DNA from 2 places in the Peptacetobacter sp. AB800 genome. Region 2 is predicted to be linked to the other one. Evidence: riboswitches for the same ligand, from Rfam matches in the RefSeq annotation. Region 2 holds a riboswitch; the other holds the start of a gene.

Region 1 (9,171 bases), on a different contig from region 2:
TCCCTCTAAAGACACATTTTCAGCGACAATATTTCTTCTTGCGCCACCTCTTATCTTACCAACTGTGATAACTGCGCTGTCTATTGGGCTAATATTTCTCGAAACAATAGTCTGAAGTGAGTTAATTACCTCAGCAGAAATCACAATTCCATCGATACCATTTTGAGGCATTGCACCATGTGCACTCTTAGACACAATATTTATCTCAAAATCTATTGTCCCCGCCATCATAGGCCCTTTTTTAATTCCTATTACGCCTTCATCAAGCAACGGATTTACATGAAGTCCGTATATCTCATCAATTCCGTAATACTCTATAATTCCGTCTTTCACCATATCTTCAGATCCACCAGGTCCTTCCTCTGCAGGCTGGAATATAAACACAAAGTTATCCTTTAACTTATCTTTATTATCGTTTACATACTTGATAAGCCCTAAAAGTATAGACATATGACCGTCATGTCCACAAAGGTGCTTAACAGTTCCATCCTTAGACATAAGTCCGTCGATATCTGCTCTAAATGCAACAGTCTTTTGTGCATCTTTACCTTTTATAATTCCTGCAAGCCCTGTTTCTAGCCATTTCTTACTCTCTAAACCAAGTCCGTCCAAAACAGATTTTATATAATCATAAGTCTTAAACTCAACTCGCCCTTCCTCAGCAATACAGTGCAAATTCTTTCTATAATCGTACACACTGTCCTTTAAATACATTACTTTATCTAAACATTCTCCATTACATACGCAATTTTTTTCTTCCATAATCTCACCACCAAACGTCTTTACACAATCTTTTCTAAAATCTATTTATCCATTGAGCCTTTGTACTCAAGCATTGAAATATAGGCATCTAAAGCATTTACACATATCTTTTCATCAAAGTTAAATCTCAAATTATGAAGTCCATTTACAAATCCTTTTTCCTCGTTTCTTGCACCTAGCATAAAGAAAATTCCTGGTACTTCTTCCCGATAATATGAAAAATCATCTGCAATCATCAAAGGATCCAAAATCTTAACCTTGTCATCGCCAACAGCCTCAATAAACTCCTGACAAAGCTCAGAATTATTGTTTACAGGATGATAATCATCTCTAATAGTTACCTTAATCTCGCAATTAAACGCCTTTGAAAAACCATCCGCAATTTCATAAAATCTCTCCTTAATCTTTGAATAAACTTCTGGTTTAAAGCATCTAATAGTCCCCTCAAGATGAACGTGTTCAGCGATAATATTTCTTCTTGAACCACCTTCAACCTTCCCAATACTAACAACTGCATTGTCTATTGGACTAACATTTCTCGAAACAATAGTCTGCATACTGCTAACTAAAGACGCATAAATTGTAATTGCATCTATCCCAGCTTCTGGAGCAGAACCACCATGGCTGCTCTTTCCGTAAATATCTATCTCAAAATCACCAATCTGAGAAAGGAAATATCCTTCCCTAATACCAACTTTTCCCTCGGAGATTTCTGGATAAATATGAAGTCCATAAATCTGGTCAACTCCATAATATTTCAAAATCCCTTCATTAACAAGAGCCTCGGCACCTCCAGGACCTTCCTCTGCAGGCTGGAATATAAACACAAAATTATCGTTTAACTTCTCTTTATTAGCATTAACGAACTCAACAAGACCTAAAAGAATTGCTGTGTGTCCATCGTGCCCACAAAGATGCTGCACACCACACTCAGTCATAAGCCCGTCAATATCTGCTCTAAAAGCTATAGTTCTCTTTGCATCCTTACCTCGAATAATCCCAGCAGTACCAGTACCAAGCCACTTATCGTACTCAACACCCAATTTATCTAAATAACTTCTAATATACTCAGAAGTCTTAAACTCCTCTCTCCCAAGCTCTGCAACCTCGTGCAAAACCTCTCTATGATGCTTCATAACACCCTCTAAAAATGAAAAATCTCTCAAAAATCTCACCCCTCTATCTCAAAATCTATTTTTTCAACATACTTTTTTAAAATTTTGTATACCTAAAACATAACTAAAAAACAATTTATTTATAGTATACATTAAACAAAACTAAATACAAGAAAAAACAACAAAATTTCAGAATTTTTTCAAAAAAACAAAACACACATACCCCGTCTAAAATATAAAACCTACTTTTACCCAAATATAAGCTCTAACATACAAACTTTTCCCCAACCTCTTCCACCAAACCTATATCCCCTCTGTCCTAGCTTCAAAACACTTCTTCTCTTTTCTAATTTTACTTTACAGGGGCTACTGCGATTTTTTGCTAAGAACGCCTTCTTTTTGCTTTGAATAACAAAGAAATCGAACTCGACAATGCAACTTGATTGCCTGGAGAGGAGATTCTTTGTTATTTGAAGCATTAAAAAAGAGGCTTCTGCGAAAAATCACAGTAGCCCCTCCCGTAAGCAAAATTAGCAAGAGAAGAAGTGTTTAGCTAATCCTCCTTTAGCTGTTTCTTTGTATTTATCCATCATGTCAAGTCCAGTTTCTTTCATTGTTTCAACAACCTGGTCTAATGAAACAGAATGTTCTCCGTTTGTTATCATAGCATACTTAGCTGCATCAAAAGCTCTCTGTGCTGCCATAGCATTTCTTTCTATACAAGGTATCTGAACATATCCGTAAACTGGGTCACAAGTCATACCTAAGTGGTGTTCAAGAGCTATCTCAGCTGCGTATTCTATATGGTCTATTGAACCGCCCTGAAGATAAGCAACTGCTCCAGCTGCCATTGAACATGCAGCACCTACTTCACCCTGACATCCAACTTCTGCACCTGAAATAGACGCATTAGTTTTTATTATATTTCCTATTATACCAGCTACTATTATAGCTTCGTTTACCTGTTCATCAGTTAAATTCATATAATCTTTCATAGCGAAGAATATACCTGGTAAAACACCCGCAGAACCACAAGTTGGTGCAGTTACTATTATATTACCAGAAGCATTCTGTTCAGAAGCTGCTAATGCATAAGCGTAAACTAAGGTAGAGAAGTCATTAGATTTTTTGAAGTTTTCATAGAATACTCCAGCTCTTCTCTTTAAGTGTAATTTTCCTGGTATTACTTCATTAGTAGCTAATCCTTCATCTATTGATTTTTTCATAGCTTCTCTTATTGTATTTATGTGATCCATTATGTCACTATCTTCATTTTCTAAGGCAAAATCAACTAATGTTTTGTTGTTGTCTTTGCACCATTTTACTATCTCGTCCATAGTACTTAGAGGATATGTTTCTTTAACTGCAGAAGTATTTCTCTTTCCTTCTTCAGCAAGAGATCCACCACCTACTGAGAATACTTCCCACTGTGCAGTAGTATTTCCGTCTCTATCAAGAGCTTCAAGTAGCATTCCATTTGGATGGAAGTCTTTTATTATATCTTCTCTCCATACTATCTCAACTTTTTTAGGAGCTATAGTTTTTATTATTATGTAGTCAGTTAAATGACCAGCACCTGTAGCTGCTAAACTTCCGTAAAGTGTTGCTCTAAAGCTATCTGCATCTGGATTTTCATTTTTAAATCTTTCTGCTGCTCTCTGTGGCCCCATTGTGTGTGAACTTGATGGCCCGTTCCCTATTTTGTATAACTCTTTTAAAGTATCCATTTTTTTCCTCCATTATATATATTTTCTAAAATAATTTTTATTATAATTTTTTTATTTTATGTCCACTTTTATTATACATAATTTTTTCTAAAAAATATCGCTTTCTTATAAAAAAATTGACTTTGGATAGAAGTTTTTCAAATCGAATTTTTCTTAATATTCTCATTTGTTATTCAAATTTGTATTGCAATTTTTACTAGAATGTATTATTATTGCTTTAAGAGTTTAATTTAATATCTATAACCTGCGTAGAGGCGCTGTTTTCATCAGTATTACGAGCTAGTTGGCAAACTTATCTCGTACGAAAGGGAAAATGGCCGAAGAATTTATCTGGGCACAGATTTTTTCTGGGGTAGTATAAAATATATACTGCACTGTCACTTGTTTAGTGTTGAGCTACAAGGTTTACTTTGCTATAAGAATTTATAGACGTACAAGGTATTCCTTTGTGCGTCTTTTGTGTATATAGAATATTAAAAATAATGTATAATGTTTATGAGGTGATTTTTAATGAAAAAAGTAAATTTAGCAGTAGTTGGTGCTACTGGTATGGTAGGAAGAACATTCCTAAAAGTTTTAGAAGAAAGAGAATTCCCAATAAATGATTTATATCTTTTCTCTTCTTCAAAATCAGCAGGTAAAAAAGTAACTTTCGCTGGAAAAGAATACACTGTTGAAGAATTAACTGAAGATTCATTTACTGGAAGAAACATAGATATCGCTTTATTCTCAGCTGGAGGTTCTACAAGTGGAAAATTCGCTCCAATAGCTGCAGCAAATGGCGCTCTAGTTGTAGACAACTCTAGTTTCTGGAGAATGGACCCAGAAGTTCCACTAGTTGTTCCTGAAGTAAATCCAGAAGCAATAAAAGAACACAAAAAAGGAATAATAGCTAACCCTAACTGTTCTACAATTCAGGCTATGTTACCATTAAAAGCATTACATGATAAATACACTATAAAAAGAATAGTATATTCTACATATCAGGCTGTTTCTGGTTCTGGTGTTAAAGGTGTTGAAGACTTAGAAGAAGGATCAAAAGGAAATCCAACAGGATTCTACCCACATCCAATAGCTTTCAACTGTCTTCCTCACATAGATTCATTCTTAGACAATGGATACACTAAAGAAGAAATGAAAATGGTCAACGAAACTAGAAAAATCCTTTGCGATGATTCTATAAGAATAACTGCTACTACTGTAAGAGTACCAGTTAAAAACGGACACAGTGAGTCTATAAACCTTGAATTCGAAAAAGATTTCGATTTAGACGAACTTGTAGCTACTTTAGCTGCTATGGAAAATGTTGTTGTTGTTGATAACCCAGCAGAAAACTTATACCCTACTGCAGCTGAATTCTCTGATAGAGATGAAGTATTCGTTGGTAGAATAAGAAGAGACTTCAGTGTTGATAGCGGTGTTAACCTATGGGTTGTAGCTGACAACATAAGAAAAGGTGCTGCTACTAATGCAGTTCAGATAGCTGAAAAAGCTATAGAAATGGAATTAGTTTAAAATAAATTATATTTTTTAAGAAAAGGGGTCGATCTCAAATGTTATTTAAAGGTTCTGCAGTTGCTCTTGTAACACCATTCACAAAAGATAATAAGGTAAACTTCGATAAATTAGCTGAACTTATCGAATATCATATAGAAAATAAAACTGACGCTATAGTTTCTTGTGGTACTACTGGTGAAGCTACTACAATGTCAGATGAGGAAATACTTTCTGTTTTAGAATTTACAGTTAAAAAAGTAAACGGAAGAATACCAGTTATAGCTGGAACAGGATCAAACAATACTATGCATTCTGTTGAATTAAGCCAGAAAGCTGAAGCTCTTGGTGTTGACGGATTATTAATAATAACTCCATACTACAACAAAGCTAACAAATCTGGTCTTAAAAAACATTTCGTAACAATAGCAGAAAGCGTTAATATACCAATAATCTTATACAACGTTCCTGGAAGAACTTGTATGAACATATCTCCTGCTTTAATAGCTGAACTTGCTCAGGTTCCTAATATAGTTGCTGTTAAAGAAGCTAGTGGAGATTTAGGACAGGTTGCTGAAATAGCAAGCTTAGTTCCAGAAGATTTCGCTATATACTCTGGAAACGACGATTCAATAGTTCCTCTATTATCATTAGGAGGACATGGGGTTATATCTGTTCTTGCTAACGTATGCCCTAGAGAAACTCACGATTTAGTTGAAAAATATCTTAACGGAGATGTTGAAGGTTCAAGAAAAATACAGTTAGATTTAGACGCATTAATTGCTGCATTATTCATAGAAGTAAATCCTATACCAGTTAAAACTGCTATGAATTTACTTGGATTTGAAGTTGGAGATTTAAGACTTCCACTTGATAATATGGACCCTGCTAATCTTGAAGTTCTTAAAAAAGAATTAGTAAATGCAGGACTTAAAGTTCAGGCTTAGTAATTTGTAAATCATTGGATTGCAGAAGGTTGGATTTATATCTGATATTTTGCAATCCAATTTTAAATTTATGATATAAAATAATTGAAATAAAATATAAACTTAAATCGAGTTTTTAATTATTATACTTGATATAAGTTTTTAATTAGGAGGAAATTATGTTAAGAGTAATATCTACAGGATACGACGGAAAAATGGGAAGAATAGTTGCTGAAACAGTAAGAGCAGATGAAAACTGCGAACTTGCTTTTGTTCAGGCTTACGATAAAAGTAAATGTGTACAGGACATAACAATATACGAAAAATTAGCTGATTGCGATGAAAAAGGTGATGTTATCATAGACTTCTCTAACCACGCAAACTTAGACAATGTACTTGGATACGCTTTAAGAACTAAAACTCCAATAGTTATAGCAACTACTGGTTTTAACGATGAAGAAATAGAAAGAATACACAAAGCTGCTGAAGAAATACCTGTATTCTTCTCATACAATATGTCACTTGGTGTAAATATAATGGTTAAATTAGTTAAAGAAGCTGCAAAACTTCTTAATGGATTTGATATAGAAATAGTTGAAAAACACCACAACAGAAAAGTAGATGCTCCAAGTGGTACAGCTATAATGATAGCAAATGGTGTTAAAGAAGTTCTTCCAGAGTCTAATGTTGTTAACGGAAGATCTGGTAGAAGTTGCAAAAGACAGCCTGGCGATATAGGTATAAGTGCTGTTAGAGGTGGAACAATAGTTGGTGAACACGACGCTTTATTCTGTGGAGATAGTGAAGTTGTAACTATAAGTCATCAGGCTCAGTCAAGACAGATATTTGCCAATGGTGCATTAGCTGCAGCTAAATTTATAGCTGATAAAGAATCTGGATTCTACAACATGGACGATATGTTAAAATAGTTTTTAATATTTTGGGGATTATATGTTAGTATATGTTTCAAATGGGGAATAAAGTTATTAGTTAAAGTTATTAAACTAAATTTTTTTAAAGGGGTGTTGCCTAATGGTAAATTTAAACGATGCTTATGAAATAGCAAGATATATAAAGGAAGTTGAGAAAAAGACTCCTGTTAAAGTTTATGTAAATACTGATCCATACAACTTTGAGTCTACTGATGAATACAAAGTTTTTGGAACAGATTCTTTTCATATATTTATCGGGGACTACGATGCTATAATGGCTGCTCTTAATCAGAGAGAGGACTGTATAAGAGATATTCATGTAGAATACGATAGAAGAAATTCTGCTATTCCTCTAAAAAATACTCTTCACGAGTCAGCAAGAATAGAACCAGGCTCAATTATCAGAGATATGGTTACTATTGAAAAGAATGCAGTAGTTATGATGGGTGCTGTTGTTAATATAGGTGCTGTTATCGGTGAAGGAACAATGGTAGATATGAATGCAGTTGTCGGCGCTAGAGGTACTCTTGGAAAAAATGTTCATCTAGGTGCAGGTGCTGTTGTCGCTGGTGTTCTTGAGCCACCTTCAGCAGATCCAGTTATAGTTGAGGACAATGTTATGATAGGTGCTAATGCAGTTATTCTTGAAGGTGTGAGAATAGGAGAAGGTGCTGTTGTTGCAGCAGGTTCTGTTGTCACTAAAGACGTTCCTGCAGGCGCTGTTGTTGCTGGGTCTCCAGCTAAAGTAGTGAAGATGAAAGATGAAAAAACTACTGAAAAAACAAAACTTATGGATGATTTAAGACAGTTGTAATACTAGGAAATAGAAAAATAGGATAAGGATTACCACTTGCTCCAAGGTCGGACGCGTGTTGCAGTTATTTGCTTTTGTGCTAGTAAAATACGCGTCCTCCATTGTCGCTGCGTCGGTAATTCCTTATCCTATTTTTATTTCCATTATTATTCTATCCTGTCTTTGCATAAGGTTCTTTCTGAAACAGATTGTGATTTTGTTTGGTGGGTTTTTCACTGAGTCTTATTTATTTTTTAGTATTTTTTATTTTATCTTAAGAATTTTTTTATTTTTCAGTTCTAATATATAGTTATGATTTATATTTTAGAGGAGTTGGTTTTATGAAAAAGTTTTTAGATAGTTTTGTTAAGTCTTTTGGATTTTTTATCTGTTGGGCTGTTTTAGTTGGTTTTGTTTCTATTCCATCCAACAATCCTGTTTTATGGCGTTTTTATGCAGAGTTAATCCCTCTGTTATCAGTTATTTTAATGTCAGTTGTTTTTTACTTTATAGAAAGAAAAAATATAACTATTGTTCCTGTGCAACGTCCTTTTAAAAGTATTATTTTGGGAATTTTGGCAGGTAGTTTGTGGCTTAGTGTAGTTGTTTTAACTCTATATGCTACAAATACTATTTCCTTTTTAAGCAAAAATTCAATAAGTTATTTATCTATTTGGGCTATTTCATGCTTTTTAAACGTTATTATGCAAGAATTGTTGGTTAGAGGATATATTTATCAATTATTAAAAAGAAATTATAGTATATTCGTCTCTACAATAGTGACTACTGCTCTCTTCTTATTCTGTCATGGTGGAGCTATTGAAGCAGGAATTATACCTATTTTAAATATTATAACAATGAGCATTTTTATGACTTTAGTCTTAGAATACACTCAAAGTATTATCTCTCCAATAATCATTCATTTTGTTTGGAATTTTGTAGGTGGAATAATTTTAGGTGGGGTTTCATTAGCTGATGACTATCCTTCTATATTTAGACTTGCATACCATGGAAACGAACTTTTAACTGGTGGAGTTTGTAAAATCGAAGGTAGTATAGTCGTTTTAATTGTAAATATAACTTTTATTGTTTTATTCTATTATTTATTGAAAAAATCTATCTTAAAAAATAAATATTAATTTTTACCCCTACTATATTTCTCTTTAAAATGTTAAAATTAAGTCATGGAAATTAATTTTTCTGAATTTTTAATTTTGGGGGTAATAAGTATGTTAAGAGTTATTATATGCGGCTATAGTGGCGGCGTTGGTAAGATTTTAAGAGAGTGTGTTGCTAAGGACAGCGAGTGTGAGTTAGTGGCTGGTGTTAGCCGTTCTCTTGAGACAGGTACTTGCGGCGGAAATGTTAAGTTATTCAAGAGTTTTGATGATTGCGATGTTGAAGCTGATGCGATAATAGACT
Region 2 (9,171 bases):
GCAGATGCCATTATTGTAGTATCTGATATTGGTGAACAATGGTCTCCACATACAGCCCCAGCCATACAAGCTGATATAGCTATTATCATCATCTGATGGTCATTAGCAAATACACCAACAACTATTGGTATAAGTATACCAAATGTTCCCCAAGATGTACCTGTAGCAAATGCTAAGAAACATCCAACTAAGAATATAACTGCTGGTAAGAAGTTCATTAGAGCTTCTGCATTACCTTTCATTATTCCTTCAACAAATGGAGCTGCTCCTAAACTATCTGTCATAGCTTTTAAAGCCCAAGCAAATGTTAATATCATTATTGCTGGAACCATTGATTTAAATCCTTCTGGTATACAATCCATACATTCTTTAAATGTAAGAGCTTTTCTAAGTACATAAAGTAGTATTGTAACAACTAGTGCGAAGAAACTTCCTAGTGCTAAACCAACTGAAGCATCTGCATTTGAGAATGCTGTTACTATACTTTCTCCTGAGAAGAACCCTCCTGTGTATATCATACCAATTACACAGAATATTATAAGAGAGAATATTGGTATAAGAAGATCTAAAACATGACCTTTAGTATTTTCTTTTTTACCATCATCTTCATTGTAAGCATATGGTCTTGCTCCTGTTGTGAATATGTCTCCTTTTTTAGCATTATCTTCGTGTAATTTCATTGGGCCATAGTCCACTTTTAAAAGAACTAAACCTAACATCATTATTATTGTAAATAATGCGTAGAAGTTAAATGGTATCGCCTGAACGAATACTGAAAGACCATCTTCACCAGGAACAAATCCAGTTACTGCAGCTGCCCAAGATGATATTGGTGCGATTATACATATTGGAGCGGCAGTTGAATCTATTAAGTAAGCTAATTTAGCTCTAGATACATTGTGTTTATCTGTTATAGGTCTCATAACACTACCCACTGTTAAACAGTTGAAGTAGTCATCTATGAATATTAAACATCCTAATATTATAGTAGTTATCTGAGCACCAACTCTTGTTTTTATATGCTGTCCTGCCCATCTACCAAATGCAGCAGAACCACCTGCTCTGTTCATTAAACTTACCATAGCCCCTAATATAACTAGGAATATTAATATACCAACATTGTATGGATCTGAAAGAACTCCTATAAGTCCGTCGTTTAATACATGTGTTATTGTTCTTTCAAAATTTCCACCTCCGTAGAATATACCACCAACTGCTATACCTACGAATAATGAACTATAAACTTCTTTTGTTATAAGTGCTAGTGTTATTGCAACTACTGGCGGAACAAGTGCCCAAGCTGTAGAGTATAATTTTGGTACATACTCAGTCGCTTCTCCTTCCGCAAATACTGTTACTGACATCATCATGACAATCATAAGACACATCGTCATGATTCTAAATAATTTTTTCGAATTTCTCATTTATAAATCCTCCCATTTTAAAACAATAAAAAAACCACAAATGATATATCACAAAGAATATAGCATTTATGGCTGTATTTACAATTTAAAAAGGGAAGTCCTTTTATTTAACCAAGATAGCGCTCCACTCGATGTGACAGTGTATCGCATATTCTACGATACCCCAGAACAGATTTCGGTGCAAAATCTGAACTTCGGCGGTATTTCCTTTCGATAATAACAGCTGCCCTGCTTAAGTTATTATGTACTGATAAGTACCGCGCCTCTATCATTTAATGATAATATTAAGTTGATGATTAAACTTTATCATCTAAAAACTTCACTGTCAATAGTAAATTTAAAATTTCGTCACTTTTATCTCTCCATATAATTTTTCTATCATCTCTCTTGATGATGGTTTTGTACCTATTGTCATAACAGCACCTACAGACATAGCAGTGGCTAATTTAGCAGTTTTTTCAAATTCCATTCTATTTTCTATTCCGTATACAAATCCTGCTAAAAGTGCATCACTAGCACCTACTGTGGAATGAGTCTTAACTTTTGCAAAGCTACACTTGAACACTTCCTTATCATTTGCAAAAATTGCACCTCTTTCACCCATAGATATAGCAGCGTATTTTATTCCGTCGTTTATGTATTTTTTTGCTACTTCTACTATTTCTTCGTCGTTCATATTTTCCTTTTCATGAACTCTTTCTATGTCTTTAAGCTTAACTTTTATAATCTCAGGCTTTTCTTCAACAGCCTTAGCAAATAATGCACCTGCTGAGTCTACTGCCACCTTAGAACCCCTATTATGAGCTAATTTGATTATATTCTTAAACACATTAGCATCCACTCCTGGAGGAACTTTTCCAGATATAACAAATAATGTGTTTTCTGTAGCATATCCGTCTATTTTTATCATAAGCTCATTTATACGGTCTTGTAAAATTTCAGGACCTGCTGCATTAAACTCAGTTATAGTTCCGTCTTCTTCTACAATTTTGGTATTAATTCTAGTTTCTCCATAGATATAAGTAAAATCGTTTCTTATCTGTAAATTGCTGATCATCTCTTTAAAAGTCTGACCTGTTCTACCTCCAATAAATCCAAGTGCTGTAGGCTCCTCACCTAAAATCTTTAAGTTTTTAGCGACGTTAATTCCTTTTCCACCCGCATCTACTTCAAAATGCTCAATTCTGTTCATCCCTGCATACTCATAATTTTTGACATCTATTGTCTGGTCAATAGCAGGATTAAAAGATACCGTTATTATCATTTTTCCTCTCCTTATAAAATAAAAAAAATAAAAATTATTATAATTCCACTCAATATAAAGTATAACATAATTCATATTATTTTCATCAATAAGAAATGCCGCCTCAAAAACTTTTTTCGAAGCGGCATCATTTAGATAGAATTTCGACTATGAACAAAACAACAAAACTCACAGTCTATATAAAAATTTGAATAGAGGCTTACAAAATTTTAGTATTCAACACCAAAGTGGTCGAATAATATTTTTTCTGCTTCTGCATTCCATAATCCTCTATGAGCTTTACAACTTGCATCAAGTTTAGCAAATAGTGGACTAGTTTTTCCTAATTCTTCAAAATCATCTATTGCAGTAAGAGGCATGTCTATCTGAGTATAAGTAAGTTTTTTACCACCTGGTATGTTTGGTAGGTTAAGTGTAGCATCTGCTATACTATCTATTCCTCCTACATGAGTAACCATAACTGCTGGTTCTATTAAACCTTTAGCTGCTAAGTCATTAGCTTCTATAAGGTCGTCGTTATTTCCACCTGTTGTACCTAATATATGAGTACTTGTGTAGTGGCAGTTGTATAAGTTTATTTCAGCGCTGAACTGATTATTTGTTGGTCCAGCGAAGAAGTTCATACATCCGTCAAATGCTAATAATTTATCTCCCATTTCTGCAACTTCTTTTATTGGAACATATACAAATACATCATCAAATCCATGTCCATCAGTTAAATCCATTAATTCTTTTATTGGATCTTCCATTTTAGCTGTGTTTACATATTTTAATTCTATTCCTTTTTCTGCACCTTTTTCCTCAGGTATAACAGATTTTGCTCTTGCTATTCTATCGTCACTTATATCAGTAACTACTATTCTCTTCGGTTTATTTTCGAACTGTAGTCCGTAGCTAACTGCTCCAAGTCCCATTGGACCACATCCACCCATTATTAATATATTACCGTCTACTTTTGTACCCATAGCGTGGTTGTAGTTTTTCTTATTTGTGTGGTAGTTTGCGTGGTATCCACCTATTATACAGCTCATTGGTTCTCCTAATGATGCTTCAAAGAATGAATCTCCATCGTAGTTAAGAAGGCATCCTAATTCCATAACTTCGTGAGGCATTATGCAGTAAGTACAAGCACCACCGCAGAATTCATAAGAATATCCTGGAGAATCTAGTCTTCCTTTGTAGTTTAATGCTGGCTGCTGAGCAAATTTCTGTCCTGGTTTAAACTGATCTTTCCATTTTTCACCAACTTCAACTATAACCCCTGCAAATTCGTGTCCTACTATTACTGGATTTGTATCTATATTCTGTGGAGCTCTTTTATGTTTTTTACCCTGTTCAACTAATTTATATGTAGACATACATATACTGTCACTCATTACTTTAACTAATATTTCATCGTCTTTTATTTTTGGTAATTCAAACTCTTCTAATCTTAAATCTTCTTTCCCATACATACGTACTGCTCTTGTTTTCATTTTCAAATTCCTCCTAAGTTTTTATCTATAATTTTTTATTATTGATAGCTTATATTTCTTCACATTCAACCTGTGCTAAAAGTTCATCTACAACTTCTCTTGTAGGTGGTTTTGTTCCTATAGTAGTAACAGCTCCTGCAGATGTTGCAACACCTAGTTTTGCTGCTTCTCTATAAGAAAGTCCCTTCTCTACTCCATAAGAAATAGCTGCAACCATTGCATCTCCAGCACCTACTGTAGAATGTGCTTTAACCTTTAATCCCTTGCATTTGAATTTTTCTTCATTAGATACAAATACTGCACCGTCTTTTCCCATAGATACAGCTATATGCTCTATTCCTCTAGCCATTAATTTTTCAGCCATACCTACAGTATCCTCAACTGTTATATCTCCTTCTACACCGAAGAATTCTGCAAGTTCTACATTATTAGGTTTTATATAATCTGGTTTAGAATCCAGAGATTTTACAAACAATTCTCCATCAGCGTCTATAAACACTTTTGCTCCTTTTGCGTGAACTGCATCTGCTATTTTTCCATATATACCTTTATCTACACTAGCTGGAACACTTCCTGCAAGTACAAATAAAGTTTCTTCAGATGCATATCCTTCTAACTTAGCTAAAAGTTCTTTCATAGCTTCTTCTGTTATAACTGGTCCAGGTTCGTTTAACTCTGTAACTATTCCACCTTCTTCAACTAGTTTTGTATTTGTTCTAGTTGGGCTTTCTATTTTTACAAAGTCGTTTTTTATACCCATTTCATTAAGTACATTTTCTATTAACTGACCTGCAGTGCCACCTATAAATCCTGTAGCTATTGTTTCTCCACCAAGTTCTTTTATTGTTTTTGAAACATTTATTCCTTTTCCACCAGCATCGATTTCAACATTTTTTATTCTATTAAGTCCACCGTGTTCAAATTTTCCAATGTCGACAGTTTTATCTATCGCTGGATTCATTGTAACTGTAACTATCATCGATTAGTCCTCCTTCATAAATGTATCGTATATTAAATCCACACTGTTTCCGTTAACTAGTTTGTCAACTTCTTCCATGCTTACTAATTTAGTAGCTATATTTGCTAGTATCTCTAAGTGTTCATCTCCAACACCAGCTATACCAATTACTAACTTAACATCTTCTCCACCCCAGTCTGTTCCTTCAGGGAATGTAAGAACTGCTATCCCAGATGCTAAAACCTCTTTCTTAACATTGTTTGTTCCATGAGGAAGTGCTATGCAGTTCCCCATATTAGTTGAGAAAGTAAGCTCTCTTTCTAACATTCCTTCTATGTAGTCTTCTTTAACATATCCAGAATCTACAAGTATCTGACCAACTTTTCTTATAGTGTCGTTTTTTTCCATTCTTTCACAATTTAGCACTATGTTTTCCTTCATTAATAAGGGTTTCTTTTCAACAACTTCTTTTTTTATATCTTTAACTTCCTGCTGAGCTTTTTTCTTCTTTCCAAATCCAAATAACATTTTTATTTCCTCCATTAATTTTATATTTAGTCTAAGTTTCCGTTTTCTTTATTTTTTATTTTATTTTTTTGTTTCCCTTATCTCTATGTCTATATTATAATTCCACGAGGATAACATTTTCAATTTAAACAAAGTCCTTATTTGGCACTATGGATAAGTGCCAAATTTAATGATATACTTTTATTGGTATAATTATAGAAGAAAGATAATTGATTAAACTTAATAGATTTATAAATTAAAGCTAAAGGATGTGAATTTATTGAACGAGAGTAATAATTTAAAAAGACTTCTCTCTAAGGGAGTTAAATTTTATAGTAGTATAATCGCTGCAAATCTTCCATTGTTTATAATGCTTGGATTTATTTCGCTAGCCTTTTCAAACTCTGGACTCTTTCCAAATGAAAAAATGGCACTAGTAAGCCAGTCTTGTTATAGTTATCTACTTCCTACTATTTTAGCCTATTATGCAGGTAAAAAAATCGGTGGTGATTCAGGTGCATTTACTGGAGCTGTGTGCGGACTATCAATTTCTATTTTCTCTGCATACACGTCTTTTATAGCATCTATATTTATGGGTACATTGTGCGGACTTTTATGTAGATACTTAAAAGAAAAGATAAAATTTGATAAGTTTACTGGCTTTGAAATGATAAGCAAAAATATATTTTTCGGTGCTGTTGGTGTTATAACAGTTTCGCTTACATATTTTGTGTTCGCACCTATTTTTTTATATATAGATTTGTTTTTTGCAAATTTAATTGAATATTTAACTGATGTAAAAACACTTCCTATAACGACTTCGATTATAGAAACTCTTAAAGTTTTTTCATTAAATAATAGTATAAATCATGGTTTCCTAATACCTGCAGGTGTTGAAAATGCTGCTAAGTTTGGAAAATCTGTATTTTTCTTATTAGAAACAAACCCTGGACCTGGTCTTGGTGTTCTTTTAGCATTTTATATTTTAAATAAGGATAGAAGAAAATACTTTGCATCTTGTATGACAGTACAGGCAATAGGTGGAATACATGAAATCTACTTCCCTATAATATTGTCAAACTTAAAGCTACTAATAGCCTTGATTTTAGGGGCAATGTCTGGAAACTTGGTATTTTACCTACTTCATGTAGGTGCAAGAGGCGCTATTTCTCCAGGATCAATAATTACTATTTTCTTGATGTGTTCGCCTTCTGATTGGTTTGCAATCTTAATTGGAATAGCTACTTCTACGTTGGTAAGCTACATATCAGCTTGTGTAATTTTAAAACTAGATATTCATAAATCAAAAGAAATAAAATCAAATAAAACTGTAGAAATAAGCTCTGAAAATCATATATCAGAAGAAATAAACACATCTTTTGAGGATAAATTTAACCTTCCAGATTTTGGATATGTTGAAGATATAGTATTTGTATGCGATGCTGGAATTGGATCTAGTGTAATGGCTGCATCTATGTTTAAAAAGATACTGATTGAAAACGGATTAGGTGGTATATCTGTTTCATCATCGCCTGTGGATGAAATTCCAGAAGATGCAGATTTATTGATATGCCAAAAGATAATTTCTACAAAAGCTAGGGATTACAACGAATACGCTACAATTATAGAAGTAGAAAATTTCATGGATTCAAATATGTATAAAGCTATAATAGAAAAAATTAAAAACAATGACTAATTAAAAATTGACCTATATTTAATTATAATAACTAAATAATTTACAATATTTAAAAGAAAGGATTGATTGCTTATGATTTCTGATTTTTCTCCAAGACTTGGACAAATTACCTTAAATCTACTAATGCAAGACTCTCCTGTTTCAGTTAAATATCTTGCAGATTCCGTTGGTGTCAGCAAGAGAACTGTTCAAAGGGAGCTTGAATATATAGAATCATCGTTAAAGAAATACAATTTATCATTCCAATCTAAAGCCGGTACTGGTGTTTGGATTGAGGGTGATAAATCTGACAAAGAAAAATTAACTGCCCTACTTATGGCAGATGATACTTTAGATGTTTCTAATAAAGATGAGCGTATTAAAAAACTAATACTAGAATTATTAAAAGAAAGCGAGCCACAAAAACTATTCTACTATGCAAATATGTTAGGTGTAAGTGAGGCAACTGTCAGCAATGACCTTGATGAAGTTGCAAAGTGGTTTGATAAGTTTAAGTTATCGTTGGTTAGAAAACAAGGATTTGGAATTTACCTTGAAGGTAAAGAAAAAGCGTATAGAAAAGCATTAACGGCATTTATAGATGAATATACATCATCTTACAAACTAACTCAAAACGATAAAAACACTATGAGAGAGAGCAATTTAATCAAATTAATAGAAAACAAGAGCAGCAAAAATATATATAGCTTGCTCGACACAGATATTATGAAGAGAGTTATCTCTTGTTTAATCAATCTAAATAACGAACAGATTTCAAACCTTACAGATAGCTCTTATGCAGGACTTGTAATTCACATAACCATTGCAATCAACAGAATAATGCACAATGAGATAATTGATCCAGATAGCAGATTAGATGAAGATATCGAGCACGACAGAGATTACTCTCTTGCTGTGATAATAGCTTCTTCTCTTGAAAAAGAGTTTAACATAGAAATACCTGAGATAGAAGTTACGTATATATGCCTTCATATTAGGGCATCTAAAATGCAAAATACTTCTAGTTCTAAAGGTTCTAGAAGAAATAATACTCTTGTTTCTCTTGTTTATGAAATGATTGAATCATATGATCCAGATATTTCATACATTCTTGAACAGGACGACGCATTTATAGATGGACTTATCGCACATATGCAACCAACACTAGTAAGACTTACAAATGGACTTGCAATAAGAAACCCTCTACTAGACCAAATTAAAAGCGACTACCCTGATATATTTGAAAAATGTAAAAACGTAACCGCAATGCTGGAGGATAAATTAAATTTAAAAGTACCTGAGTCTGAAACAGGATTCTTGGCTGTTCACTTTGGAGCTGCAGTGGTTAGACTTGAACAGAACAACTTATCTAAAAGAACTGTTTACGTAGGTGTAGTCTGTGCAAGTGGTATAGGTATCTCCAGATTTATAAAAACAAAATTAGAAAAAGTATTTGGAAATAGGATTTCTATAGAAACTTACGGAAAAGGTGATATAGATTCAAATGCAATAAGAAAAACGGACTTCTTTGTTTCAAATATAAATATGGAAGTCCCTGATGGAGCCGATATTATTTTCATAAATCCTCTAATAACTGATTCAGATATAAAAAATATAGACGCAAATATAAGAAGATATGAAATAACTCCAGATAAATCAGAAGATAGGTTAGACTTTTACAATCAATTAGATTTAATTCACAACCTAACTGCTCATATGAAAATGATTTTAGAAAACTTCAATATAATATCTATTTCTAGAGATATAGATTTTGAAAAATATTTAGATGTTTTAAGAGATAAATTAATTGATTCTGATGACAACTCAGAAATAATACTGTCAGACATAGTTGCTAGAGAAAAAATTGC

Evidence for each region. A riboswitch is a leader RNA that binds a small molecule or an ion and turns the genes downstream of it on or off. The one in region 2 is predicted to bind lysine.
Region 1: another riboswitch for lysine. It lies ahead of ACK2WN_RS03450 (aspartate-semialdehyde dehydrogenase); the one in region 2 lies ahead of ACK2WN_RS06685 (Na+/H+ antiporter NhaC family protein).

What each region holds. Positions count from the first base shown of each region.
Region 1 covers NZ_JBLOUI010000005.1:52,855-62,025, reverse strand. Annotated here, with positions in the region: gene ACK2WN_RS03465 (M20 metallopeptidase family protein) at 1-762, opposite strand, end outside; gene ACK2WN_RS03460 (amidohydrolase) at 804-1,898, opposite strand; gene ACK2WN_RS03455 (L-serine ammonia-lyase) at 2,408-3,604, opposite strand; lysine riboswitch at 3,846-4,011, shown strand; gene ACK2WN_RS03450 (aspartate-semialdehyde dehydrogenase) at 4,115-5,119, shown strand; gene dapA (4-hydroxy-tetrahydrodipicolinate synthase) at 5,158-6,045, shown strand; gene dapB (4-hydroxy-tetrahydrodipicolinate reductase) at 6,204-6,953, shown strand; gene dapD (2,3,4,5-tetrahydropyridine-2,6-dicarboxylate N-acetyltransferase) at 7,057-7,770, shown strand; gene ACK2WN_RS03430 (lysostaphin resistance A-like protein) at 8,091-8,888, shown strand; gene dapB (4-hydroxy-tetrahydrodipicolinate reductase) at 8,979-9,171, shown strand, end outside.
Region 2 covers NZ_JBLOUI010000018.1:17,648-26,818, reverse strand. Annotated here, with positions in the region: gene ACK2WN_RS06685 (Na+/H+ antiporter NhaC family protein) at 1-1,424, opposite strand, end outside; lysine riboswitch at 1,534-1,700, opposite strand; gene ACK2WN_RS06680 (1-phosphofructokinase family hexose kinase) at 1,762-2,688, opposite strand; gene ACK2WN_RS06675 (zinc-binding dehydrogenase) at 2,898-4,163, opposite strand; gene pfkB (1-phosphofructokinase) at 4,213-5,142, opposite strand; gene ACK2WN_RS06665 (PTS sugar transporter subunit IIA) at 5,146-5,649, opposite strand; gene ACK2WN_RS06660 (hypothetical protein) at 5,909-7,324, shown strand; gene ACK2WN_RS06655 (PRD domain-containing protein) at 7,397-9,171, shown strand, end outside.